2 linked regions of the Syntrophobacter fumaroxidans MPOB genome follow. The protein of the gene in region 1 interacts with the protein of each later gene in a pairwise test. Links are inferred from orthologs where the notes say so. Each region holds a gene or a part of one and is shown on either strand. Other genes may lie near its edges. The genes, in order: sfsA and SFUM_RS18845.

The links.
Region 2: the proteins of sfsA (region 1) and SFUM_RS18845 interact in binary tests that used the Escherichia coli proteins (3 or more experiments, as listed by UniProt). The link is inferred for Syntrophobacter fumaroxidans MPOB from one-to-one orthologs.

What each region holds. Positions count from the first base shown.
Region 1 is NC_008554.1:4,952,600-4,968,111, reverse strand. Bases 7,814-10,732 are described here. They hold sfsA (DNA/RNA nuclease SfsA), read left to right. Parts: upstream 7,814-8,839; coding sequence 8,840-9,625; downstream 9,626-10,732. Other genes in these bases: iorA (indolepyruvate ferredoxin oxidoreductase subunit alpha), read right to left, coding at 10,410-10,732; SFUM_RS21005 (indolepyruvate oxidoreductase subunit beta), read right to left, coding at 9,793-10,410; SFUM_RS21015 (DUF4412 domain-containing protein), read left to right, coding at 8,153-8,737. Outside these bases: SFUM_RS21050 (hypothetical protein), read right to left, coding at 1-438; SFUM_RS23870 (hypothetical protein), read left to right, coding at 572-1,072; SFUM_RS21035 (tetratricopeptide repeat protein), read right to left, coding at 1,653-3,182; SFUM_RS21030 (hypothetical protein), read left to right, coding at 4,138-4,959; SFUM_RS21025 (DUF167 domain-containing protein), read right to left, coding at 5,227-5,535; SFUM_RS21020 (aldehyde ferredoxin oxidoreductase family protein), read left to right, coding at 6,067-7,803; more of iorA, read right to left, coding at 10,733-12,290; SFUM_RS20995 (phenylacetate--CoA ligase family protein), read right to left, coding at 12,312-13,625; SFUM_RS20990 (ABC transporter ATP-binding protein), read right to left, coding at 13,789-14,520; SFUM_RS20985 (ABC transporter ATP-binding protein), read right to left, coding at 14,581-15,366; SFUM_RS20980 (branched-chain amino acid ABC transporter permease), read right to left, coding at 15,363-15,512. UniProt on the Escherichia coli protein: Binds to DNA non-specifically. Could be a regulatory factor involved in maltose metabolism.
Region 2 is NC_008554.1:4,449,747-4,459,849, reverse strand. Bases 6,629-9,627 are described here. They hold SFUM_RS18845 (glutamate-5-semialdehyde dehydrogenase), read right to left. Parts: upstream 8,754-9,627; coding sequence 7,503-8,753; downstream 6,629-7,502. Other genes in these bases: proB (glutamate 5-kinase), read right to left, coding at 8,746-9,627; nadD (nicotinate-nucleotide adenylyltransferase), read right to left, coding at 6,770-7,474; rsfS (ribosome silencing factor), read right to left, coding at 6,629-6,717. Outside these bases: SFUM_RS18890 (ribose-phosphate pyrophosphokinase), read right to left, coding at 1-42; ispE (4-(cytidine 5'-diphospho)-2-C-methyl-D-erythritol kinase), read right to left, coding at 201-1,067; SFUM_RS22690 (DUF1844 domain-containing protein), read right to left, coding at 1,109-1,531; serA (phosphoglycerate dehydrogenase), read right to left, coding at 1,554-3,134; SFUM_RS18865 (thioredoxin domain-containing protein), read right to left, coding at 3,399-4,835; SFUM_RS22130 (M48 family metallopeptidase), read right to left, coding at 4,892-6,334; more of rsfS, read right to left, coding at 6,331-6,628; more of proB, read right to left, coding at 9,628-9,924. UniProt on the Escherichia coli protein: Catalyzes the NADPH-dependent reduction of L-glutamate 5-phosphate into L-glutamate 5-semialdehyde and phosphate. The product spontaneously undergoes cyclization to form 1-pyrroline-5-carboxylate.

The sequences.
Region 1 (15,512 bases):
GTTGAAAGGGCAACCGATGATGTTCCATCCGGGAGCCGCCGTTGTCGTATACGGGTCCGTCGTAACCGGCGTGCCCTGGACCAGCAGGTCCAGGTCGATCGCGGTGATCACCCAGTAGCCCCCTCCGGGAACGACGGGGGCCAGCCCGTCGGTGTAGCTCAGGTAGTTTCCGGACCCCGGGTCGTACTGGTAAATCCCTATTTGAGTCGGATCATAGGAGGTCGCCCCGCCGCCGAACACCGCCAGCGGGTCGCCGTTGTCGGGCATCAACCAGGGCAGCCCGATCAGGTGATAGTCCTGGACGTCAATCGTGCCTTCGCCGGAAACGTCCGCGACCAGGTGGTGGGAAACTTCCTCGGCCCGGCCGCTCATCGGCCAGATCAGCACGGCAATCAGCGCAACGACTGCAATGCTTCTACGCCTGCCGTTGGTGGTCATGCTTCGCTCCTGTGCAATCCTCCCGCAACGTTCGGGTGTGCGGACACCGGGCACGGAACCCGGCGCTCGGAACCCCGGAACCGGCCTTCTGCCGAACCGCAGCGACGATCACCTGCCCCGCGGACCACCTCTGATGGGAGGCTGTGGAGGCTGCGGGAGTGTGGTCGTCGTCGAGGTGCTGGTTGTCGACGTGCTCGTCGTCGAGGTGCTCGTTGTGGACGTGCTCGTCGTCGTGGTACTCGTTGTCGACGTACTGGTCGTCGATGTGCTCGTCGTGGACGTGCTTGTGCTTGTGGTGGACGTCGTCGTCGGCATCGTGGTCGAAGTGGTCGAGGTGGTCGTAGTGGTCCTCGGCACTTGCCACGGCAACGTGGTCGACGTCGTGGTGGTCGATGAGCTCGTTGTCGTTGTCGTCGTGGACGGGAAAATGAATGGCGGCACGATCACTTCAGGCGGAGGGGTGTGCGTGAGACCGGTCGAAGTCTCCCCTCCGCTCGTTTCGGGCACGCCGATGCCGGTCTCGGCGCGAGGCAGCTTCCTGGAGCCGATTTCCTCCAGCCCCTTCAGCAGATCGGCACGCTCGGCGGGAGTCGCGAACCGGGGCGGGGTGGGCGGATTCTTCCCGCAGACCTGAGTGATCATGTTGGTGGTGATGACGGCCCCCTTATCGGGGGTAGTGCGGTTGACGGCTATGATCACATTCTCGATGCACAGAGCTTCCAGCAGTTCCTCCCTGCATATGCTTTCCTTCGCCGAACCCGAACGCACCCGCACCACGAAGTCCGTGTCGCGGGTGCCCACAACCGCCGTCTGACCTTGCACCCGGAACCGCTTTTCCTTGAAATCCTGCAAATCCTGCACAACGAAACGCGCTTTCCCCGACATCATGGACAGAAGCCCCTGACGGCTTTTTTGCGAAGGATCGTACAAATACTCAGTGATCTCCATCACCGATCCCGGGGCCATTTTTACCCGGCTTTCATCAAGGAAGACGATCTCCACGGAACCATCCCCCTTCGTCTGCCACTTGTCCTTGAGAAAGACGGATTCGCCGGCTTTCGCCGCAATGCTCCTTCCTTCCCGCTCCACGAACACGGCGCCTTTCAAGACCGCGGCCTTTCCAACGGGGCCTGAAGCACCCCGGGCGATGCCCGCGCACGCCACGGCACATAACACCATCAGAAAAGTAAAGCTCGTTTTGAACCGATTCTTTCCTAATAGTCGAATGTAAGGAAGCATGTGAATATCGCCCTTCTGTAGTTGTACGGATCGAAAGACTCGTTGTTCCCCATCTTCACTATATTCGAATCATTCCAAATATATTGAAAGAGAAAATTCATCTGCAGGTTCGAAGTGATGGGCCCTCGAAGCAAAACGTTCAAATCCTGTTCGGTGTCCTTGCGTGTCCTGGTCAGGCTGATCACGGGATCGAAATCATAGTCCCTCCACATGAACAGCCCGGAAACGTCAACGAACCATTCCCGGTAGACGGGATACTGGAACCCCACCAGGCCCCCGTGGCTCACATACCCCGTGCGTTCCGAATCGACCAGGTCATCCAAAGTCATGAGATAACCCGCGCGGATGTGGGCTTTGCCTCCCTTCATCATGTACATTTCGGTGATCCCGATGTTGTACACCCGGTCGTCGGGAGTCACGTCCCGGAAGAACCGCCAATTGGCTTCGCCCCTGATGTAGGTCCGCCAGTGCTCGTCATGGACGATGGTCAGATTCGGGACGACCGTCTGGACATCGGCCTTGGAGTCCCCCCCCGCCCAGAAATGGCTGTACTGGTATTCGAGCCCCGGGTAGAAAGGCGCTTTGTTCAACTGCGCATACAGCGCGGGTCTGGCGCCGATCACCCCTGAGTCCGACTGTGTGAAGTAGGTGACCTGGTAGTGGTTGTATGCGGCCCCCACCCTCCAGGAATCATCGCGATAAAAGTCGTAGCTTCCGGTCACATTGGCGACAAAGGCCCCATCCCCTTCTCCGGAGGCGCGTGCCGCCTCATCGAGGGAATCCTGGAGAACGTTGCTGTCGTATTGAAATCCGACCGCCCCGGTGACATGCCAGGGCTTGCCCACACGTGCGGCATTTTCCACCGCTGCGAGCAGTTTGCGCAACTCGGCGGCCGTTTCGGGAGGCTGATCCATTTTCAGTGCGGCCTCGAGCGATTTGCGGGCTTCCTTGTATTCCTTGAGATGGGCAAAGCAGATCCCTTCCTGGGCGATCGCCCGCGGAGCCAGGTCGGGCCTTGCGGCCCCGGCCTTCCTGAAAGATCCGATCGCTTCTCGATACTCGTTCAGCTTCATGCGGCACAGACCGATCTCATAGTCCGCACGCCCGGGGTCTGCCGGCCTCGCTTTTCCCAGTGCCTCGACGGCCCCCGCGTCGTCCCCTCGCCGGGAACGGATGTGCGCCACGTCGAACCACGCTTTTCGGTATGCCTCCTCATTCTGAGCGATCAGCGCGCGGAAAATGACTTCCGCTTCGTCCAGCCGTCCCAACCGGAGATAAATACCGCCCAGTTGATACTGATATTCGAGGTTCTCAGGGTCTTCCAGGATCGCCTGCTGCATCGGTCCGAGGGCATCCTCGGGCTTGTCGATCCGGATAGCCTGGCCGGCATTCCGGTAGGCCGCGGCACCGGCGCCCGGGTCCTGCGCCCGGATGGAGCAAGGGAGAAGGCAGATAAGCAAGACGCCGATCAGCACACCACCCAGCCGAAAGCCACGGATTCCCATCGTGCATCTCCTCAAGTCGCTTCACCCGTCTCAAATGCCCCACACTTGCTTTCGCTTCCCCGGCAGGACGCCGCGCGCTCGGCACTCAAGACTGCCCCTCGCGGCTCCGGGATCCTTCGCAAGAACGCATCGCTGTATCCAGGAAGTTCGGGAACTTAGGCGAATGTTGCCTTAAGAAAGAATCAATGTCAATTAAAGAATATTCCATCATATATATTCGCGCAGGGCCGTCCGCGATTCCAGCCCATTCACACACAAGATTCAAATCCGCAGGCCAATTTGGCCCACTCCGTATCAAGGGATGAAAACGTCCGTGCATCGGCTCCGACAACACATGTGTGCCTGCGCTATACGGCATACGGCGAAGAAAGCGATTGCATGGCGTATTGATGCACCGTCGAGGAATGATTAGCCTTTTGGCAGTAAAACCGCCCTCGGGCATGAATCATGCTCGACTGCGAAGGCAATCTCGCGGAGAAAATGGGAAAAATGTCCAAGACTTTGAAAACAGTGGACTATAGCGGTTCCATCTGCGATAATTGTATCGATCTGAGAATTGATGCACCGTGGCTCCGGAGCGTCAATACCGCCCCGCCCAGCAGGCTTTGCACTGACCCCAACCGACCCGGCCGCCTCTTAGCCGAAAAGCAAAGGACGGCTGGTTCCTGTAGAAGTTTCAGTTGATCGAGGAACCCGGCGCAAGCAAGGATTCCGGCTCGTGATCCCTGGAAGCTGCGACGATCTGCCGTAGCGACAGTTCGCAACCAGCGTTTGGAGTGGCTACGATGAAGGAGCGTCCCCACGGCGGGAAAGTACCCCGATCGAGGAACGTGAGCCTTCAGAGGTCGGGGCCCGACCCGCCCCAATTACTTTGCGCCTTCCGAGAAGTGAGGATCTGCGTTCCCAGAGGGTCTCATCATCCGGAAGAACGGCATCAACCAGACAAGGAGGCAACATGATGAAAAAACTGCTTTTGGGGACAATGCTTTTGGCGTTGGCCATGGTCGTTCCTGCTTCAACAATGGCGCAGGTAGGCGTGAGTGTGGGAATCGACCTGCCGCCACCCATCGTGTTCCAGGCGGCTCCCGAAGTGGTAGTGCTGCCTGAAACGGACGATGTGTACGTCGTTCCCGACATCGACGTGGACGTATTCTTCTGGAGCGGCTGGTGGTGGCGCCCATGGGAAGGCCGCTGGTATCGTTCACGCTATTATGACAGAGGCTGGGGTTACTACCGTCATGTTCCGTGGTTCTATTTTGACGTGGATCCGGGTTGGAGGGGATTCTACAGGGACCGATACTGGCACGGACACCCTTGGCGGTATGAGCGAATTCACTACCGTCACATGCATGACAATTGGAGGAAATGGCACAATAGCCGGCATTGGCGAGGAAAAAGGGCCTGGAACGTCGAGAATTACAGACCGCGACCGAACAAGGAGAGGAATCATCTCAGAAATCAAAGGCGGGTGGAGTATAACAAGAGGCCCGAGGTTCAGAAACATCACCAACTGATTCAAGAGCAAAAGAAACGACCCAGAGTATACAAGCCCAAAGGTGAGCAACAAAAACAGCCCCGCGCGCAGAAACCCAGGGCTCAGCAACAGAAGCAGCCCAGAGCGCAAAAACCCAGGACCCAGCAGCAGCGGCAGCCCAGAGCGCAGAAGCCCGCGCGGCAGCAACAAAGGCCGCCTCAGCACAGACAGATGAGGCAGCAACAGAGGTCGCCTCAGACGCAGAAGTCCATGGGCCACCAAGGTGGGGGTGGACAACAGTAAGGCAGACAAACCGCTCGATAGCGTTTTCAATTTTGAGCCGGCAACACCATCCGGGAAGCGGAACATGACCTGTCCCGGGAAGAACCGGGAGCGAAAAACGATGAGCCTCGCGGCTCCCGGGACAGGAAACACGGAAGCGTTGCCGGCTCGAAGTTTCCGATTCGTTACTCGTGTCCTGCTATCTTGGACCCAGCCCGGTATCAGCCGATGCTCAACCCCGGGAAATCGTGTTTGACGAGAACACAGGCGACGCCCCATCCGGGCGAGTCAGAGAACGCCGGTTTCCAGCAAGACCGCTCTCAGAATCTCGGGGGTGGAGTTGCGGATCAGAATCGTCTTGCGGCGGGATTTGTGTCCCCGGATGATTTCAACGTCGGACCGGGAGACTCCGAACGCCCCGGCGAGGAATTTCACGCACTCCTTGTTCGCCTCGCCTTCCACCGGAGGCGCGGTGAGCCTGATCTTGAGGCAACCCTGGTGCATCCCCGCCCATTCGTTCTTCGATGCCCTCGGCTGAAGATAGACGTCCAGGAGAGTTCCCCCCTCGCCCGCACGCAGAAATGAACCACTCTTCATCAGACCCACAACTCGAATCCTTCTCTGAACAAGACCGAAGTGGTGCTCCGGCGTCAACCGGCGTTAAGGACCGTGTATCGATGCTCCGCCCGGACGGAACCGGTCCGGAAGTATTCGACGAACCGTGAGAAACCGGCCGGGACAGGAAGATCGGATGCGTCTGCACGCATGCGCGTGACGGCCCCGGGACCGGGTCAACCGCCCGCCGTCGTCGGACTGCAGCGGCGGCCGTCGGCAGGTCGATCGGTCCATCATGTGAAACCGGCATTTTGTACCATGTCGGCGTATAAAGATCCATCTCCGGTGGGCATGTCTTCGACAGGCTCTCCCGTGAGCTTTCCAAACGCCGCAAAGTCAGGCGTGGTGCCAAAAATGACATGTTTACAACGATTCGTCGCGCCCCTAGTATTAGTACACGGCCCGCAGTTTCATGGGGTTCTGCTCGGATCCGGACCGCGCGAGACGTTCGGGTCGGAGTCGGCCGGGAGATGAGGGAAATGCATCGGTTCCGTCGTTGGCAGGAGGATTTCAATGAACAAGATATTGAGAATCGACACCGGGGCTGAAGGCGGTCCGCAGGCAACCGTCGGCTCCCCGGGAGAATACGCCGGACTTGGAGGAAGGGCTTTGACATCGACGGTGGTCGCCCGGGAGGTGCCTCCGTTGTGCCACCCGCTCAGCGCCGAGAACAAGCTGGTGATTGCGCCCGGACTGCTGAGCGGGACGAGCGGGGCCATGTCGGGCCGAATATCCATCGGGGCCAAGAGTCCGCTCACCGGAACCATCAAGGAATCCAATGCCGGAGGCCAGCCTTCCCAGGTATTGGCCCGCCTGGGATATGCCGCGGTGATCCTGGAAGGCAAGCCCGCCACAGACGATCTCTACAAGGTGGTGATCGACAAGGAGGGGGTCCGGATCGTCCGGGACAACAGCCTCAGGATGCTGCCCAACTACGACCTGATCGAAAAGATGAAATCCGAACACGGGGAGCACATCGCGTGCATCTCCATCGGACCGGCCGGTGAGATGAAGCTCGGCGCGGCTTCCATCGCATGCACCGACACGGAGTTGAGGCCCACCCGTCACGCGGGGCGAGGGGGTCTTGGAGCCGTTATGGGTTCAAAGGGAATCAAAGTGATCGTCCTGGACGATTCCGGGATGAAGACGAGACAGCCCAAGGACCCCGACAAATTCCACGCGGCCAACAAGAAATTCGTGGAAGGTCTGCGAAACCACCCCGTCACCGGGCAGGGCCTGCCGGCCTACGGAACGAACGTCCTGACGAACATCATCAACGAAGCCGGCGGTTATCCCACCTGCAATTTCCGGCAGGGCCGATTTGAGAAAGCCCACCAGATCAGCGGCGAGACGCAGGCCGAGACCGAAACGGTCCGGGGCGGCCTTGCCACTCACGGCTGCCATCGCGGCTGCGTCATCCGCTGCTCCGGCATTTACAACGACAAGGACGGCCGCTATCTGACCAAGCAACCCGAATACGAGACCGTCTGGGCGCACGGCGGGCAGTGCGGCATCAGCGATCTGGATGCCATCGCCATGCTCGATTTTCTGGACGACAATTACGGGTTGGACACCATTGAGATGGGCGTGGCCCTGGGAGTGGCCATGGAAGGCGGCCTGCTCAGGTTCGGAGACGCCGAGGGAGCCGTCAATCTGGTCAAGGAAGTCGGCAAGGGAACGCCCCTCGGCCGGATTCTCGGCAGTGGAGCGGAGATCACCGGCAAGGCCTTCGGAGTCGCCAGGATCCCGGTCGTGAAGGGTCAGGCCCTGCCCGCCTACGACCCGAGGGCGGTTCAGGGGATCGGCGTGACCTACGCCACCTCCACCATGGGGGCCGATCATACCGCCGGGTATGCGGTCGCCACGAATATTCTGAAGGTGGGCGGCGACGTCGATCCATTGAAACCCGAAGGGCAGATCGAGTTGTCTCGCAATCTCCAGATCGCAACCGCGGCCGTCGATTCCACCGGGATGTGCCTGTTCATCGCGTTTGCCGTTCTCGACCAGCCCGATACGTTCCAGGCGCTGATCGACATGATCAATGCGTTCTACGGGCTGCAGATGACGGCCGACGACGTCGTGGCGCTCGGCAAGCAGGTGTTGAAGACGGAACGGGACTTCAACGCCCGGGCCGGGTTCACCGCCCAGCATGACAGGCTGCCGCGCTTCTTCAAGACGGAACCGGTCGGGCCTCACAATGTGACTTTCTCGGTCCCTGACGAAGAACTGGACAGAGTGCACGACTACTAGCCTTTTCTCTCGCGGGTTCCTTCCGCTCCCGTTTGGGGGCGGAAGGGCCTTCAGCAGCCTGCGCGCCTCGCGGTGCTTTTCGTCATTCCCGCCCGGCCCTGATCTCGGGCCAGTGCACGGTGGCCATCGAAGATTCCGGTTTACACGCATGCGCGACTAAAATATAAAGCTGTAGCGGTTGAGTTGATTCAGTGGGTTCGAGTCACCTTTGCGCCGTTTTCCCGCAAGCCGCCCGTTCGCGGCCTTCCCCGCCGCGGAGGATGAAACCCTTCGGGAGATCGCGGCCAAAGGCAATTGAGGGTGAGTTGCGGCCACTCGCTCGGAACACTCGTTGAAAGAGGTGTGAACGATGAAAAACAGCAAACTGTTGATTCCGCTCTGTCTGGCCATCGCAATGGCTTTTTCGACAGCCCTGTTCCTGCCGGGTTCCTGCGGGGCGGTTGAATTTTCCGCCGATCTGGTCATTCAACCCAAGGGCGAAGAAGCCATGAAGGGCAAGATCTACGTAAAGGGAGACAAGGTCCGGCAGGAGATTCTGGAAGAAGGCGACAACCAGATCATGATCATCCGCCCGGATAAGAAGGTCACATGGATGATCTCCCCGGACGAAAAAACGTACATGGAAATGCCATACCAGGCTGAGGACAAAACCTTCGAGGAATGGACGGAGAACAAGGAAAAGAATTCGAAGTTGATCGGCGAAGAAACCATTTCCGGCATCCAGACCAACAAGTACGAGAACATCGAAGACGGGGAGAAGACTTATTTCTGGATTTCCAAGAAGTTTCCTTTTCCCATCAAAGTTGAAGATGCTGAAATCACGATGGAATACAAGAATATCAAGGAAGGCCAGGTGGACGCCGCCCTGTTCGAGCTTCCCGCCGGCTACGAGAAAATGTCCATGCCGACGTTGCCCGGCAAATCCGAGGAATAGCTGCCGCTGTGCCGGGGAAGGCGAGAGCCGTTCGGTCCCCCTCCCCGGTACGCCGCACTCCCGGCTCCGCTCCTCCTGCCGTTGCTCCACGAGCCCGCCGTCATGACCGATTCCGCGAAGCCGCAGAACCCCGATCCCGGGCATGAGAGCCGCCGCGTGGCCCCGCTCGCGGGTTCGCCGAGATCCCCGTTCCTGATCGAATTCCCGGAGGACAGTTTCACCGCCGTTTTCCTGGGGCGGGAAAAACGTTTCCTTGTCGAGGCCGAACGAAACGGACACCTGTTTCAGGCACACTGCAACAATTCCGGGAGCATGCTCGGCCTGCTGCGGCCGGGAAGCGACATCCTGCTTTCCGTATCCCCCAACCCCTCGCGTCGACTGCCCTACACGCTCGAATCCATCAAGCTCGGAAGCCACTGGGTGGGAGTGAACACGCTCGTACCCAACCGGATCCTCAGGCTCGCCTGGGACAGGGGAATACTGCCGGAGTTGATAGGTTACGATCGATTTCAGAACGAAAAAACCTCCGGCGAGAGCCGTCTGGACGCCTTTGCGGAAGGACCCGCGGGGCAGGTCTGGATCGAGGCGAAAAACGTGACGCTGGTGGAGGACGACGTCGCCTGTTTCCCGGATGCGGTGACCGTACGCGGGCAAAAACACATGAGGGAACTGACGGCGCTGGCGCGCGCGGGCCGGAGGGCCGCCTGCTTCTTCCTGGTCCAGCGACCGGATGCTTCGTGCTTCGCTCCCGCCGATTTCATCGACCCGGTTTATGCCGAGCTTTTTCACGCAGCAGTGCATGCGGGCGTGGAGATCTGGCCGTACGAGGCGGTTGTCACCCGGCAGGGGATTGCTCTGGGCCGCAGGCTGAAAGTGGTGGGGCACTGATACGAACTTGCGTTCGGCATTGACGGGAAGGCATGAAGCCCTCCCGCCCAATGCACTCATCTTGAACGCAACGTTGTGTAAGAGCACCAGTGATTCCCGTCTTCCCGGAATCCCGCTTGAACGGCGGGGCAACTGGGAAGACGGGGCTTTTCCCGTGACGCGGAACGCTACAGGGAGCCGCCGCCGGCCTCGAAGCCCAAATCGAAGGCTTTCCGGTTGACGTCGATCAATCGGGCCGGGATCGTTTTCCTGATGGCCGCATCCCAGCTCCGCCCGGAGATCGGAAGCTGACCGGTCCCGGCCAGGACGCCCACCATGGCGAGATTGGCCGCGCGCTCCGATCCCGCCCGGCGCGCGATTTCGCGGGTATCCACCTTGATGAACCGGGCGACTTTCTCCCGGACTTCTCCGTAGAGCGTTTCCAGCTCGGGATACACGGCCTGGCCGGTTGCCACCGTGAAGGGCAGCACGGGAACCGTGCTGGAGATGACGATGCTCTCCTGGTGGCACTTGGGCAGTGCCCGCGCCGCCTCCAGCGGTTCGAACGCCAGTACGATATCGGCTTCCCCGTCGGCGATGGTGGGGCTGAAAACCTTACCCATGACCACGGACGACTCCACGACGCCCCCGCGCTGGGCCATGCCGTGAATCTCGCTCATCATGACCGGCAGCCCTTCCTCCAACGCCGCTTCACCGACAAGACGAGTCGCCAGGAGCGTTCCCTGTCCGCCGACTCCCGTGAAAAATATGCGCACGGCCTCCAGGCCCCTCTTTTCAGTCGCCATTATTCGCTCCCTCCCCTCGACTCTTCGATGCGCTTGGGCTTGATGGATTTGCACAGTTGCGAGCAGACGCTGCACCCGCTGCAAAGGGCCTCGTTGATGCGGACGCACATTTCCCCGGACGCACCGGGTTCCCATGCGAAAGCGGGGCATCCCAGCTCCTCGAGACACCGCTTGCACAGATCGCAGGACGCATCCACCTGGAACACTACCTTTTGCCTCTTGCGCAGCATCCGGTTCTCGAACAGCGGACAGGGACTCTTGGAAATCAGCACCGATACGCCGGGTTCCTTCAGCGTCCGGCGCATATCCTCGAGCACTTCCCGGGTCTTTTCCATCCGGAGCGGATTCACCACTTCCAGGCGCTTGACTCCACAGCCTCGAATGACATTCTCGAGGCTGACCCGGGGCTCGATCTTCCCCGCGGGCGTCAGTTCGATCCCGGGATGAGGCTGATGCCCGGTCATGGCGGTTGTCCCGTTGTCGAGCACGACCAGGAGAAACCGGTGATCGTGGGAAACTCCGTTGATGAGCCCGGTGATCCCGGAATGAAAGAAGGTGGAATCCCCGATGAAAGCCACCACCGGTTTGTCCTGCACCTTGCTGAACCCTCCGGCCGTGGACACCCCGGAGCCCATGCAGATGAGAAAATCGGCCATGCGCAGAGGCGGCAGAATGCCCAGGGTGTAGCAGCCGATGTCGGTGGGGTAGATGGCATCGTCTCCGAACACTTTGCGCACGGAAACATAGGTGGCGCGATGGGGACAGCCGGGGCAGAGGTTGGGAGGTCTTTGCGGCAGCGCCGGCGCGGTGAAGACCCGCGGAGGTTGGTAATTCAGGCCGAAAAAGCTGCTCATGGCCCGCTTGACCTTCACGCCGTCCAGCTCGAAGGCGCGCGGCGTCAGTTCGGCGCCCTTGCCCGCAATAGCGACGCGCAGACCGAACTCCTGCGCGGTCACCCGTACCGCTTCCTCCAGGAACGGTTCGAGTTCCTCGACCACGAGGACTTTTCCCAGTCCACGCATGAAGTCCCGGATCAGGGCTTTCGGATGCGGGAACGTGAAACCCAGCTTGAGCACCTTGACGCGATCCCGGAGCCCCAGGTCGCGCACGGCGTCCAGCACGTAGAGGTACGAGACGCCGCTGGTGACGATCCCCCATTTCCCTTTGCCGGTGCTGAAATTGAGCGCGCTTCGCTCGGCCTCCTCCTGCAGCAGGGCGAGCTTGTCGAGCAGCGCCAGCCGAAGCTTGCGGCCCACCATCGGGACGACCACCAGGTTGAAGGGATCCTTCTTGAATTCGCCGCGCGGCGTTCCCGAAGGGATCTCTCCCAGGGTTACCGGCCCTCTGCAGTGATTGACCCTCGTGGTGGTGCGGAGCATGACCGGAATGTGATACTTCTCCGAGACCGCCAGGGCCTCGAGGGTCATCGCCTTCGCCTCCTCGGGCGTGGACGGCTCGAACATCGGGACATTGCCCAGCTTCGCGTAATAGCGATTGTCCTGTTCATTCTGGCTGGAATGCAGGGAAGGATCGTCCGCGACGACCACCACCATGCCTGCCTTCACGCCCACGTAGGCCAGGGTCATGAAAGCGTCCGCAGCCACGTTCAACCCCACGTGCTTCATGGCGCACAGGCTGCGGACCCCTGAAACGGCCGCCGCCCCCGCCATTTCCACCGAAACCTTTTCATTGACCGAGTACTCCACGTAAACGCCGGCATCGGAACCGATCCGGTGGAAACGGTCGATGATCTCGGACGATGGAGTCCCGGGATAGGCCGCAACAAAGCGGACGTTCCCTTCGAGAGCCCCGCGGACAATGGCTTCATTGCCCAGAAGGAGATGCTTCTTCTCGCTTCCGGGCATCAGGAGTTCATGCATTCGATACCTCCCTGCAGTCGTTCATGATTTCATGTTTCTTCGGTCCACAAACAGCTTGACCTTACCGTTTTCCCGCTCCAGCGAACCCCTTTCAACCAGCTTGACGCGGGGCGTGATACCGAAGTGGTTGGTCACCGTCTTGCTCATGATATCCACCAGGGCACGCTGTTCGAGCATCTTGTCGTAGAAGAACCGTTCGGTGACCTCGACCCAGATCTCGAGCCGGTCCCGGTGTGCGTGCCGGACCGCCACGATCTGATAGAGGGGGCGTTCGCCCTTGATCTGTTCGAGCACGTCGCCGATGCGCTCGGGGATGATGTTGATCCCCTTGATGACCACCACATTGTCGCAGCGTTCGAGAATCCGGCTGATCTTCCGGAAAGTGCGCCCGCACGGGCACGGTTCATCGATGATGCGGCAGACGTCTCCCGTGCGATAGCGGATGACGGGGAAGGCTTCCTTGGTGAGGGTCGTGACGACAAGCTCCCCCTCTTCGCCGGGTGAAAGCACCCTCCCCGACGCCGGATCGATGATCTCGGCATAGAAGTGGTCTTCCTGGAGATGCATGCCGCTGCGACCCTCCAGGCATTCCCCGGCGACCCCCGGACCCATGACTTCACTGATTCCATAATTGTCCGTCGCCTTGACGAAGAGCCTTTCCTCGATCTCCCCGCGCATGGATTCGGTCCAGGGCTCCCCGGCGCAAATGCAGTACTTGAGCGAGAGCTTCTTCGGATCGAACTTCAGTTCCGCCATCTTGTCCGCGATGACCAGGCAGTAAGACGGGGTGGACGCGAGCACCGTGGTCCGGAAATCCTGCATGATCTTGATCTGCCTCTCGGTCCGGCCCACGGACGTCGGCAGCACGGAGGCTCCGATGCGCTCCGCGCCGTAGTGAATCCCGAGGCCGCCGGTGAGAAGCCCGTAGGCGAACAGCACCTGGATCACGTCATCCTGGGTGACGCCGCCGGCGCTCAGGATACGCGCCACCAGGCCGCTCCAGGTGCGCAGATCCTGGCGCGTGTACCCCACAACCCGCGGGTTCGCCATGGTGCCCGACGACGAATGCACCCGCACCACTTCACGCAACGGCACGGCAAACATGTCGTAGGGGTAACTGTCGCTCACATCCTGGCTGGTGGTATAGGGCAGTCGCTCGAGGTCCTTGAGTTCCGTGAGGTCGTCCTCCGGCCTGAAGTCGATCTCCTTGAAACGGCGCCTGTAAAAAGACACGTTTCGATACACGCGGTTCAAGGTGGCCTGCAAGCGCTCGAGCTGGAGCTGTTCCAGCTCGTCTCTGGACATGCGTTCCTTTTCGGGTTCCCAAACGGGCATAAACAGCTCCTTTTGGAATCGATCTCGGCTCGTGGTGCGACAAAACACCATGGAATACCGGAAGCCGCCTGCCAAGCCTCATTCCGTTACGGTTTCCGGATGCTTTCCCCTCCGCCGGCCCTGGCCGCGCATCGGCCTTCACAGCCCGTGAACCGCGGATGCCTCACGCATCCCAAATCTGCCTGGCTCCCTTGCCAAGATAGGCCCTCTGCACTTCCCGGTGTTCGAGCAGTTCGGCCCCCTCTCCCTGCAGGACGACTTTGCCCGTTTCCAGCACGTACCCTCGGTCGGCTATCTGCAAAGCGGCCTTGGCATTCTGTTCGATCAGGAGAATGGTGCGCCCTTCCTGCCTCAGTTCCCGCACGATGGAGAAGATCTCGCGGACGATGAGCGGAGCGAGCCCCATGGACGGCTCGTCGAGGACCAGCAGCCGGGGCCGGGACATGAGCGCGCGGCTGATGGCGAGCATCTGCTGCTCGCCTCCGCTGAGCGTCCCCGCAAGCTGTGTGCGACGCTGCCCCAGAATGGGAAAACGCTCGAACATGCGACCGATGTCCTCCCGGACCTGACGACCGTTCCGGCGGTGGACGAAACCCCCCATTTCCAGGTTCGCCTCAACGGACATGGTGGCGAAAATCTGGCGTCCTTCCGGAACGAGGGCAATTCCCAGCCGCACGATGTCCTCGGGCGGCATCCCTTCGATGGGAGCGCCTTCGAACTCGATCTTCCCTTTCAGGGGTTTCACCAGGCCGCAGATGGTGTTCACGAGGGTGCTCTTGCCGGCCCCGTTGGCCCCGACCAGCGTGACGATCTCGCCGGAACGCACGTGAAGCGATACGCCTTTCAGCGCTCGAATGTTGCCGTAGTGCGTGTGAAGACTCTTGATCGTGAGCATGTGTTTCCACCCGGGAACAACGGACGATCCGAAAAATACGGGCCGATCCTGGACGAACGACTACTCCCCTCCGAGATAGGCCTCGATGACCGCGGGGTGATCCTTGACTTCATCCGGGGTCCCGCTGGCCAATCGCTGCCCGTAGTGCAGCACGAGGATGCGGTCGGAAATCTCCATGACAAGGTTCATATCGTGCTCCACCAGCAGCACGGTCACGCCGCGCGTGCGAATGCGCCGGATGAGCTCCCCAAGCTCCTCGGTTTCCTTCATGTTGAGGCCGCCCGCGGGCTCGTCGAGCAAGACGAGCGAGGGCTCGGTGGCCAGGGCGCGGGCGATTTCGAGAATCTTCTGCTTTCCCAGGGGCAGGCTTCCGGCCGGGAGCCCCCGGGCATCGCTCAGTCCGACGAACTCGAGATACTCCTCGGCGTCCTTCCTGATGCGCCGTTCCTCGGACCTCATGCCGGGCAACCGCAGGCCGGTGGACAGGAAACCCCGATGGGTCCTCGGATGGCGGCCGAGCATCACGTTCTCGAGCACGGTCATGGACCGGAACAGCGCCACGTGCTGGAACGTCCGGGAAATACCACGCCGGGTGATCCGGTTCGGAAGCATGCCGTCGATCTCCCGCCCTTCGAAGACGATGCGCCCCGAGGTGGGCCTGAGCAGGCCGCTGATACAGTGAAAGAGCGTCGTCTTCCCTGCGCCGTTCGGCCCGATCACCGCCTGGATGATGTTTGCCGGGACCTCGTAGGTCAACCCCCGCAGGGCCGTGATGCCGCCAAACCGCATCTCCAGCTCGTGGAGTTCCAGCAGCGCGGCTTGGGAATCTCTGGAATCCTCTTTCATGAGCCCCCGTCATCCGGCGCGGCAACGGTCCGAGACCCCGCCGACGTCCACCTGCCGGCAAGAGACATCAGGCCGCCGGGCAGGAACAGGGCGACCACCAGCAGGATCGCCCCGTAGATCACGATCTCGAAATCGGCAAAAACCTG
Region 2 (10,103 bases), 510 kb from region 1 along the record:
TCGGTTGGAATTGCCAGCAATCAGAACAATCCGGCCTCGCATGGCCACTCCGTCTCACTCTTCTCCAAGCAGGCAATCCTGCCGGTTCATCAGCCTGATGATCACAAGAGAAATGGCTGGGGCGGGAGGATTCGAACCTCCGGGTGCGGGTTCCAAAGACCCGTGCCTTACCGCTTGGCGACGCCCCAAGCAATCGGAGTCTATGATCGCGCGGAAACCGGAGTCCCCAGAACGCGTGTCACGTCAACCCGGCAATCTTTCCAAACCCGGCGAGCCAGTTCCCCCGCACCGTCCGCCAAACGCTGCTCCGCAAAGACCCCAAAAACAGTTGGACCGCTACCGCTCATCAAAGACCCCACAGCCCCGTTTTCCATGAGCCAGCACTTGATTTGCCCAAGCTGAGGGTATTCGTTCAGGGTAACGGTTTCCAGGTCGTTCCGGAGAACCTCGGACAAGTGCCAAGGCCTGTCCAGAAACGAACGGAGTTTAATGCGGCTTTCTCCCCTTGTCAACTTCAAACTTCCGTAAACCCAGCCCGTGGAAACGGATATGGGCGGCTTGACGAGCAGCAGGGGGTAATCGGGAATCCCGTGCACCGGCAACAGTCGCTCCCCGATGCCGGTCGCCAGGGCCGGAACACAATGGAGGAAAAAAGGGACATCCGCGCCAAGGCCCACGGCGAGCCGATGCAAAACCGCTTCGGACAGCGGATTCTCGCTCAACCGGTTCAGCGCGAGAAGCACCGCCGCGGCGTCTGAACTCCCTCCACCCATTCCCGCGCCCACCGGTATGTTTTTCTCCAGCCGAATCGAAACTCCACGAGTGACCCCCGCAGCTTCGAGATAGGCGTCCGCGGCCCGCCAGGCAAGGTTCCCGCGATCATCGGGCACCTCGGCGCTGTCGCAGCTCAGGCGAACGCCCCCTTCGTGACTCCAGGCCACTTCGACGTGATCGTAAACCGCCACCGGAAGCATGAGGCTGGACAGGTCGTGGTAGCCATCCTCCCGTTTCCGGACGATCTCGAGCCATAGATTGATTTTCGCGGGAGTGCCGACCCTAAGTGCCAATGCATGTCCCTTCCGGATTCCTCGCATCCGGGAATTCCCGGCTACTTGCCGCTCTTTTGAACATAACGCAGCCGCAGATCGTAGAGGACCGTCTTCAGAAGACGATCCTCATCGGGATCCAGATTGCCCCTGGTTTTTTCCTGCAGCATACCCAGGGTGTCGATGATCTGCTTTGCCAGGGGCAGATCGACCCGCACGCTCTGAGACTCGGGATCGGGCACTTCTCCAAGATGCACCAGGGCAGAGGAACTCAGGGAAAAGACAAAGGTGGCGAGGGTCACCTCGGGCAGCGGAACGTGGCGAGATTCCTCACCCGAGGGAGCTCTTTCGCCCTTCGCCTCCGCCTCTCGGTCTTCCTTGCCGGCGGTTTCCGGACCGGCCGCCGCTTCGGGTTGCTCGGACTCCTCCCGGGCTACTTTGCGACGATCCTTTACCACGAATCCTTTATCTTCTTTTTCTTCCATGGTCCACCCTCTCTGTGTGAGGTCAAAGTTCAATGGCCTGAACGACGTTCACATTGTCCATGGCCAGCAGTTCCTCCTTCACGTGGCCCGGAACGGGAGTGTCGGTCCGAAGGAATATGATGTTTTGACCGCGTTCGAGCACCTGTCCGACATCCATCATGGAGATGTTGATGTGGTGTTTCCCGAGACAGGTCCCGATCGCTCCGATGGTGCCGGGAGTGTCGATGTTGTAAATGAGCAGCAGGTGACCTTCGAGGGCGGCCTCCAGGCGGAAATCGTTGATCCTGACCATGCGGGGGTCTTTCTTCCCGAAGAACGACCCTGCCACCAGGTTCTCTTCTTCCGAGGTTTTCACGTGAATGCCGATCAGGTTGGTGAAGTCCTCGGCCTCGCTGCGCACGGATTCCGTCACCTTGATGTTCCGCTCGCGGGCAAGGACCGGAACGTTCACGAAGTTGACCATATCTCCCATTATCGGGGTGAGCATCCCCTTCAGTATGGAATAGGTCAAAGGCTGGGTCTCCATGGACGCCACTTCCCCGATGTATTCGATGGATACCTTTTGAATGGCTCCCCGGGTGATCTGAGTGAGGACGGAACCAAGCTTCTCGGAGAGCTTCAGGTAGGGACGAAGCCGGGCGAGCACGGCGCCGTCGATATTGGGGGCGTTCACGGCATTCCTTATGGTGCCGCGCACCAGGAAATCGATGACCTGGTCCGCCACCGCGATGGCGACGTTCTCCTGCGCCTCGTCCGTGGATGCCCCCAGGTGCGGCGTAGCGATGACGCTGTCGAGGGCCAGGAGAGGGTTGTCCTTGGGCGGTTCCTGAGCGAAAACGTCGAGAGCCGCACCGGCCACGATCCCGGCCCGTATGGCGTCATGGAGATCCTGTTCGTTGACGATGCCTCCCCTGGCGCAGTTGATGACGAAAACACCTTCCTTCATCTTTTTGAAAGCTTTTGCGTTCAAGATGTCCCGGGTTTCCGGCGTCATCGGCGTATGGACGGTGATGTAGTCGGAGCGCGTCAGCAGGTCGTCGAGGGCGACCGCCTCTATGCCCGAAGACTCCAGCACCTCGGAGCTGATGTACGGGTCGAAGGCGATGACGTTCATTTTCAAACCTTTGGCCCGATCGGCCACAATGCGCCCGATGCGTCCCATCCCGATGATACCGAGTACTTTGTTGAACACCTCCCGGCCCATGAAACGTTTCTTCTCCCACTTGCCGCTCTTGATGGAATTGGTGGCCTGGGGAATGCTCCGGCTAAGCGCCAGGATCATGGCGATGGCGTGTTCCGCGGTGGTGACGATGTTCCCTTCCGGGGTGTTCATCACCACAATCCCGCGCTTGCTGGCGGCTTCGACGTCGACATTGTCCAGGCCGATGCCCGCCCTGGCCACAACCTTGAGATTGTCCGCAGCGTCTATGATGTCCCGGGTCACCTTGGTCGCGCTACGGATCACCAGGCCGTCGTAGTCCTTGATGATCCCGCGGAGTTCGTCGGGCGTCAGACCGGTTTTCACATCCACTTCAAATTGTTGAACCTTTCTGAGCTTCTCAACGCCCGACTCAGCCAGGTTATCGCTGACCAGAATCTTCATCACTCCCTCCTAGAACATTGAAGAATATCCGCATGCTGTCATAACTCCCGCGATTCGCGCGCCTTCGATCGGACCCCGACGTGGTGCGAACGATCATCAGACGACCGGTTAGGCTAACCCACGCAGATGGGATCGTCAAGAGCGAAGCTATCGTTGTTCGGGGTTGTCAGGGCCGGCTTCCCTGGCCCGGGGTGACACGGTGAACCGTCGCGGCTGCGACCTTGCGGGCGTCATCGTCCGGCCGCTCGGACCGGACCGAAGCCTCTAGGATTTTCCCTTCGGTTTGTTCAGTTCTTCCTCGATGATTTTTTCAAATCTTTCGAAGGAGGGCCCCCCGACGATCAGCTTCCCGTTGACAATGAATGAGGGCGTCCTGTCCACGCCGATCCGCACGGCCTCTTCCACGTCCCGTTCGACCGCCGTCTTGTATTTCCCGCTGTCCAGGCATTCATCGAACATCCGGGTGGAAAGTCCCAGGTCCCGAGCAAAACGCTTGAGCTGAGTCACATCCAGTTCCTGCTCCCAGGCAAACAGAACATCCTGGTAATCCCAAAACCTGCTCTGATCGCCCGCACACCGGGCGGCTTGCGCAGCCAGGTGCGCATTCTTGTGGCGCTTCAACGGGTAGTCCTTGAACACCAGCCTCACTCGGTCTCCAAAGTGCGATTTGACCTTCTTCACACCTTCCTGGGTGGCCCGGCATGCCGGACACTGGTAGTCGGAGAACTCCACCAGAGTCACCGGCGCATCCGCAGGGCCAAGACTCGGACTCCCGTCGAGTTTCACCTCGACAATGGGATACTGCGGCTCTTTGAGATAAATCGCGGCGCCGTATTTCGGCTCAAGAGATTTCCCGTATGCCCTGATCGCATTGAAACGTTTCTGCTGTTCGAGGAAGCCCCTGATGCGCTCCCTCAATTCCTCGTAAGTGCCGGTCCATTCACGCATCCGGTCCCTGTTCTCCCGGATGTACCCATCGATCTCGGCCTCTTCGATAGTGACGCCGTTCGGCACGATGACCTGATTGACGAAGTCATCGAAGGTCATTCCGCGGGATGCGGCTTCTTTCTCGATGAGCTGGTCAAGAAGTAAATGGTCGATTCGGTCCTTCTTGAGCTTGAAAATTTCCTTTTTCAAGTCGTAGAGACGCGCCCCCAGCATGATTTCGATTCTCCGGTCGGTCACCGATTCCCCCGCTATCTTCGCGATGACCTCGGAGTTGTCCGGTCCGCTGAAAATCTTCCTCAGCCCGGCAGTGTCCGCCAGGAGAAAGAAGGAAAGCACGAACGACAATGAAGCCGCCGACACGGTCTGCCAGGTCAGATGCCTCTGGAATGCAACGACCTGAAGCATCAGCACGATCACCAGGTTGGCCACGCAGAACAGGCACGGCAAATCCAGAGAGATCATCATCCAAACAAGAGTGACCTCCACCCCGGTCGCAACGGCCGCAAGCCAGGCCACCCCCTTCCGGAGCTTCCAGGCGGCAAGGCCCAGCAGGAGATAGAAACCCACGCCCCAGGCCCAGAAAGGCACTTTCAGGAGGGTGTACCTTACGGTGTCCGCGCACCCGTCGGAAACACTCCGGCACATCACCTGCAGCCAGGGCAGGACCTCCGAGAGGCCTGCCATGGCGGATATCACGAATCCGGCTACACTGAGCCCAAACAATACCCTGCCTTGCAGTCGTTCCCCAAACATCGGATTCCACCTCGAATACGCGACTGAGCCGTTCCGCACACCCCTTCAACGCGAGCTTACCGGCGGGCCTGATGTGACACGCTCTCCTTCTTCTCCTTCTCAAGCACTTTGATGGTCTTGTCCAGCTCATTCATCTTTTCAACCGAATCCCTGAGCAGCACTCGGGCCTTCTGGTAGTGGAACAAGGCCAGCTTCAGGTCCTGCTTGCTTTCGTAATAGTGCCCCAGATGGTAGTGAGCCAGTCCGATGCGGTTGTTTTGCCCCAGAATGATCCCCATCTGGTAGTCGATATCGGGAAAAGACAGGGCATATCTCTGAATGCTCTGAAGGTGCTCCAGGGCCTCCTCCCGCTTCCCCTGGTCCTGGAGGACAAGCGCCAGCCTGTATTGAGCGATGATCGTCGAAGAATCCATCAACAGGGCGGTCTGAAGCGCTTTCTGCGCCTCGGGAAGCCTCCCCAGCTGGTGATACACCTTGCCGAGGCTGCTCAGGATGAACGGGCTGCCCGGCCGAAGCCTGACCGCTTCCTGCAGCATGGACAGGGCCTGTGCGTTGTCTCCCTGCCGCATGTAAAGCCTTCCCATGCCGTAGAAGGCTTCCGCCTCTCTTTTCTTGACCCCGGCCGTGAACCGTTCCATGGCTCGTGCAGGCTCTGAGTAATCGGCAATGAGCGCCGCCTTCATGAGCGGGAAATCCATCGCGGTGGGCGACACCCTCTTCTTCCCGAACCATTCCTTGTGAGAGTACGCCAGCTCTTTCAGGTACTGGACCCGCTCCGCCACAGCGGGGTGCGTAGACAGGTAACTCGGTATCCTTGCGTTGTTCAGAAATCTGAACTGCTCGAGCCGTTGCATCGCTTCAGCCATGTCCTTCGGGTCGTACCCCGCCTCGCACAGGTTTCTCAGCCCGATCTGGTCCGCCTCGGTTTCGAATTCGCGGCTGTATTTCAAGGCGGCGCTCTGAGCGCCCGCGGCACCTCCGAGAGCCAGGGCGGGGCTCGCACCGGTCTTGCTGGCAAGCAGAATCCCGGCCAACAATCCCGCCAGCGAGGCAACCGACAGGATGCGGCCTTCCTTCATCCGGCGTTCGATGTGACGTGCCTGCACGTGAGCCAACTCATGACTCAGAATGGAGGCCAACTCCCCTTCGTCTTCCAGCACTTCGATGAGTCCCCGAAAGACGAAAACGTAACCGCCGGGGATAGCGAACGCGTTGGGCACCGGTTCATTGATGACGAAGAACCGGAATTCGTAGGGAGTGGTCCCCAGATGCTCGACGATCCGGTTCCCCACGGACTGCACGTACGTGAGCACTTCGCCGTCCTCGACCAGTTGCATGTGCTGCCTGATCTTTTCGAGAAGCTTTCGCCCCAGTTCGTTCTCTTCGCTGAGCGTGAAGGCGAAGCTTCGGGAGAGCGGCGCCACCGCATTCGTGAAGGTGAAACAAACCACGGTTGCGATCACGAGACACACCCGTGCGGCTCTGGTCAGTGGTTTCATAAGAATTCCTCCGCCTTCACGGCATCGGCTCGATCCGATCGTTCGTTCCAGCGCACCGTCTCGGCTTCAGACCAAAGGCTCTCCAGGTCGTAGAAAAATCGAACGGGTTCATAGAAAACATGGACGATCACGTCGCCGTAGTCCATCAATACCCATTGACCTTCTCGAAGGCCTTCGACTCCCAGAGGCCTGATCCCCGCTTCTTTGAGACTCCGTTCGATACTGTCGGCGATCCCCTGTACCTGGCGGCCGGACTTTCCACTGCAGATGACGAAATAATCGGCAAAAGAAGAATACTTCGACACCTCGAGCAACACCACGTCGGCGGCTTTGAGCTTGTCCGCTTCCTCCGCACAAAGGAAGGCTTTGCTCTTCGAGTCCATCGGCTTCTTTTCGGAAACGGATCCGATCCCTCCGGAAAGTGCTGTTTTTTTCTTAGGTTGCGTCATGTTGCATCATTTCCCCAACGGTCTCAACGCCGGCGTTCCAGCCTGCATACAGTTTATTCTGAAAAATATAACGCATAACTTGCGGCGGAACCAGATACCTGATGGAACGCCCCCGCGCCACCAATTCTCGAATCCGTGTCGATGAAATCTCCAGGTGCGTATTGCACAGATAGTGGACGGGGAGCAGGCCGGGGTGCGCGAACGCCTGCGCGCCGGGCTCCCAGGCGTAGTCGGGAGACACCTTGGAACGCAGGAACGCCTCGATGGCCGTCTCGTCATAAGGGGGACGCCTGAGGACGCACATGCGGGCCAGCTCGAAAAGCTCCTGAAAGTGCCACCAGGTGTTCAGTTCAAGAAACGCGTCCAGTCCGACGAGAAAATAGAGATCCACGCCGTTTGCCCAGTCCTGGAGCAATCTGCGCAGGGTCACCACCGTGTAGGATTTGCCGGGAAGCTTGCGTTCGATGTCGGACAGGGCGAATTTCGGGTGATCCTGGATGGCGAGTTCGAGCATTCGCCGGCGATGATCGAAGTCCAGGATCGCTTTACCCCCCTTATGAGGCGGCGTGGCGGCGGGAGTGAAGTAAAGGGCGTCAAGCTCCAGGGCCTCGACGGTTTCTTCCGCTGCTCGAAGGTGACCGAAATGAACGGGATCGAAGGTCCCTCCCATTATGCCGATGCGCTGACGCATTCTGAATCGCTCCGTCCGTTCCGGACCATCAACTGCGGAGCTGCCCGTTTCCCAACGCGATGAACTTGGTGGTGGTCAGTTCCTCGACCCCCATCGGCCCGAACGCATGCAACCGCGACGTGGAAATCCCGATTTCCGCTCCGAGGCCGAGTTGAAAACCGTCATTGAAGCGCGTCGATGCGTTGACGAGCACCAGCGAGGACTGCACCTCCTGCAGAAAACGGTGGGCCCTCTCGAAATTCCCGGTCACGATCGCCTCGGTATGCTGGGACCCGTACCGGGTGATGTGTTCGATGGCCTCTTCCATGTCGTTCACGACCCGGATCGCGAGAATCAGGTCGAGGTATTCGGCGTACCAGTCTTCCTCGACGGCCTGCGCGCAGTCCGCAACGATCCGCCGGGTCCGTTCGCATCCGCGAAGCTCGACCCCCGCCGCCCGAAAGGCCTCCGCCATCGGAGGCAGAAACCGCTGCGCGATGCCGGCGTGCACGAGCAGAGTCTCCATGGCGTTGCATACCCCGGGCCGTTGCACCTTGGCGTTCATGCAAATGCGCATGGCCATATCCGGATCGGCTTCATCATCCACGAAAACGTGGCAGACTCCCTTGTAGTGCTTGAGCACGGGCATCCGGGCGTTCTCGGCGACAAAACGGATGAGGTCCTCTCCCCCGCGCGGGATCATGACGTCGATGCATTCTTCGAGTTTGAGCAAATCCAGCACGGCCTCCCGGTCGGTCGTACCGACCAGTTGGACGGCATCTTCGGGGAGCCCGGTTTCCACCAGCGACCGCCGGAGAATGTCCGCCAGGCAGCGATTCGAATGGAACGCTTCCGAGCCGCCGCGCAGGATCACCGCATTCCCGGCCTTGATGCACAGGGCCGCGGCATCCACGGTCACATTCGGGCGGGATTCGTAAATGATGCCGATGACGCCGAGCGGTATGCGCATTCGCCCCACGCGAAGCCCGTTGGGACGAGTCCACATGCGGGTGATCTCCCCGACCGGGTCGGAAAGCCGGGCCACTTCCTTGAGCCCGCACGCCATCTCTTCAAGGACCTTTGCATCGAGCCGGAGGCGGTCGACCTTGGCCGCCGGAAGCCCCTTGGCGACGGCGGCCCGGATATCCTTGTCGTTGGCTTCGCGGATCGCCGCTTCCGCGCCTTCAATGTTCAAGGCCATGTGCTCGAGGGCTTTGCGTTTATGCACGTCTCCGACTTTGGCCATGTGATGTGCGGCCTGTCGTGCCCTCTTCCCCATGGTCAACACTTCCTCACGCATCCGGCCCTCCGTCCGTTTCTTCCATCATTTCCCCGGCCAACACGAAGTTGTTCCGGTGAATCACCTCGTCGGAATGCTTGTAGCCGATGAGGGTTTCGATCTCCTCGCTGCGATGACCCTTGATACTCTCGATCTCGGCCGACCTGTAGTTGCTCAGTCCGACGCCGACGACGTTCCCGGCCTCATCCAGGCACCGCACGGGCGAGCCCACTCCGAAAGTCCCCCTCACCTCGCGGATGCCGATGGGCAGCAGCGACTTCCCCTTCTTCCTCAGGGCCAGGACGGCTCCCGCATCGAGAACCAGGTCGCCCGCCGGCTTCGGCAAATTGGCGAGCCACACCTTTCTGCCCTGATACACCCGCTTTCGGGGAAGGAAAACGGTGCCGAGCATTTCGCCGTCAAAGAGCCTCAGCAGTATATCACGTTCCCTGCCCGGGGCAATGATCATGGGGATTCCCGAAGCAAGGCACTTCCTCGCCGCATTGACCTTGCTCAGCATGCCCCCCGTTCCCACCGATCCCGGCTGCGGCGTGGCGCAGGCCAGGATTTTCGCATCCACGCGGTGCACCACGGGGATCAGGCCGGCCGAGCTGTTCAGGCGCGGATCGCAGTCATACAGCCCCTGAGTGTCCGTCAGGTTGACCACCAGATCGGCCCCGATCAGACCGGCGATCATCGCCGAGAGCTGATCGTTGTCCCCGAACTTGATCTCTTCCACCACTACCGTATCATTCTCGTTGATGATCGGCAATATTCCCCAGGACAGCAAGGTCTCCAGGGTATTGCGCGCATTCAGGTACCGGTGCCGATGCGCGAGATCCTCACTGGTGAGAAGCAGTTGGGCGACGAGCAGGTCGTACTTGTCGAAAGCGCCTTCCCAGGCCTCCATCAACGCGCCCTGGCCCACGGCCGCCGTCGCCTGCTTGTGCGGAATGGTCCGGGGCCGTTCGCTGAGCCCGATCTTGCGAATGCCGGACGCAACCGCCCCGGAAGTGACGATCACCACCTCCCGGCCGCGTTCCCGCTCCAGGAACTCGGCAATCTGGTCGCTCAGCCGATGGATCATCACCCGGTTCAACCCCCGGGGCCCGGTCAACACGGCACTGCCGACCTTGATCACCACCCGGCGGCAGCGGCTGAAAAACTTTTTGCGATCCTGCAAATCCTGCATCGGCGCTCGGTTCCTCCCTGCTCAGAATGCGATTCGCAACGTCATATGCCCGGCCGTTCTTCCCCCGAGATCGGGCACAGTCCCCGCAAGGGAACGTTTTTTCTCAGCAAATCAATGCATATACAAAAGAGCCCGGCAGGGCAAGGCATTTTCCGGGTCTCGAGCCGGCCGATCCCTTC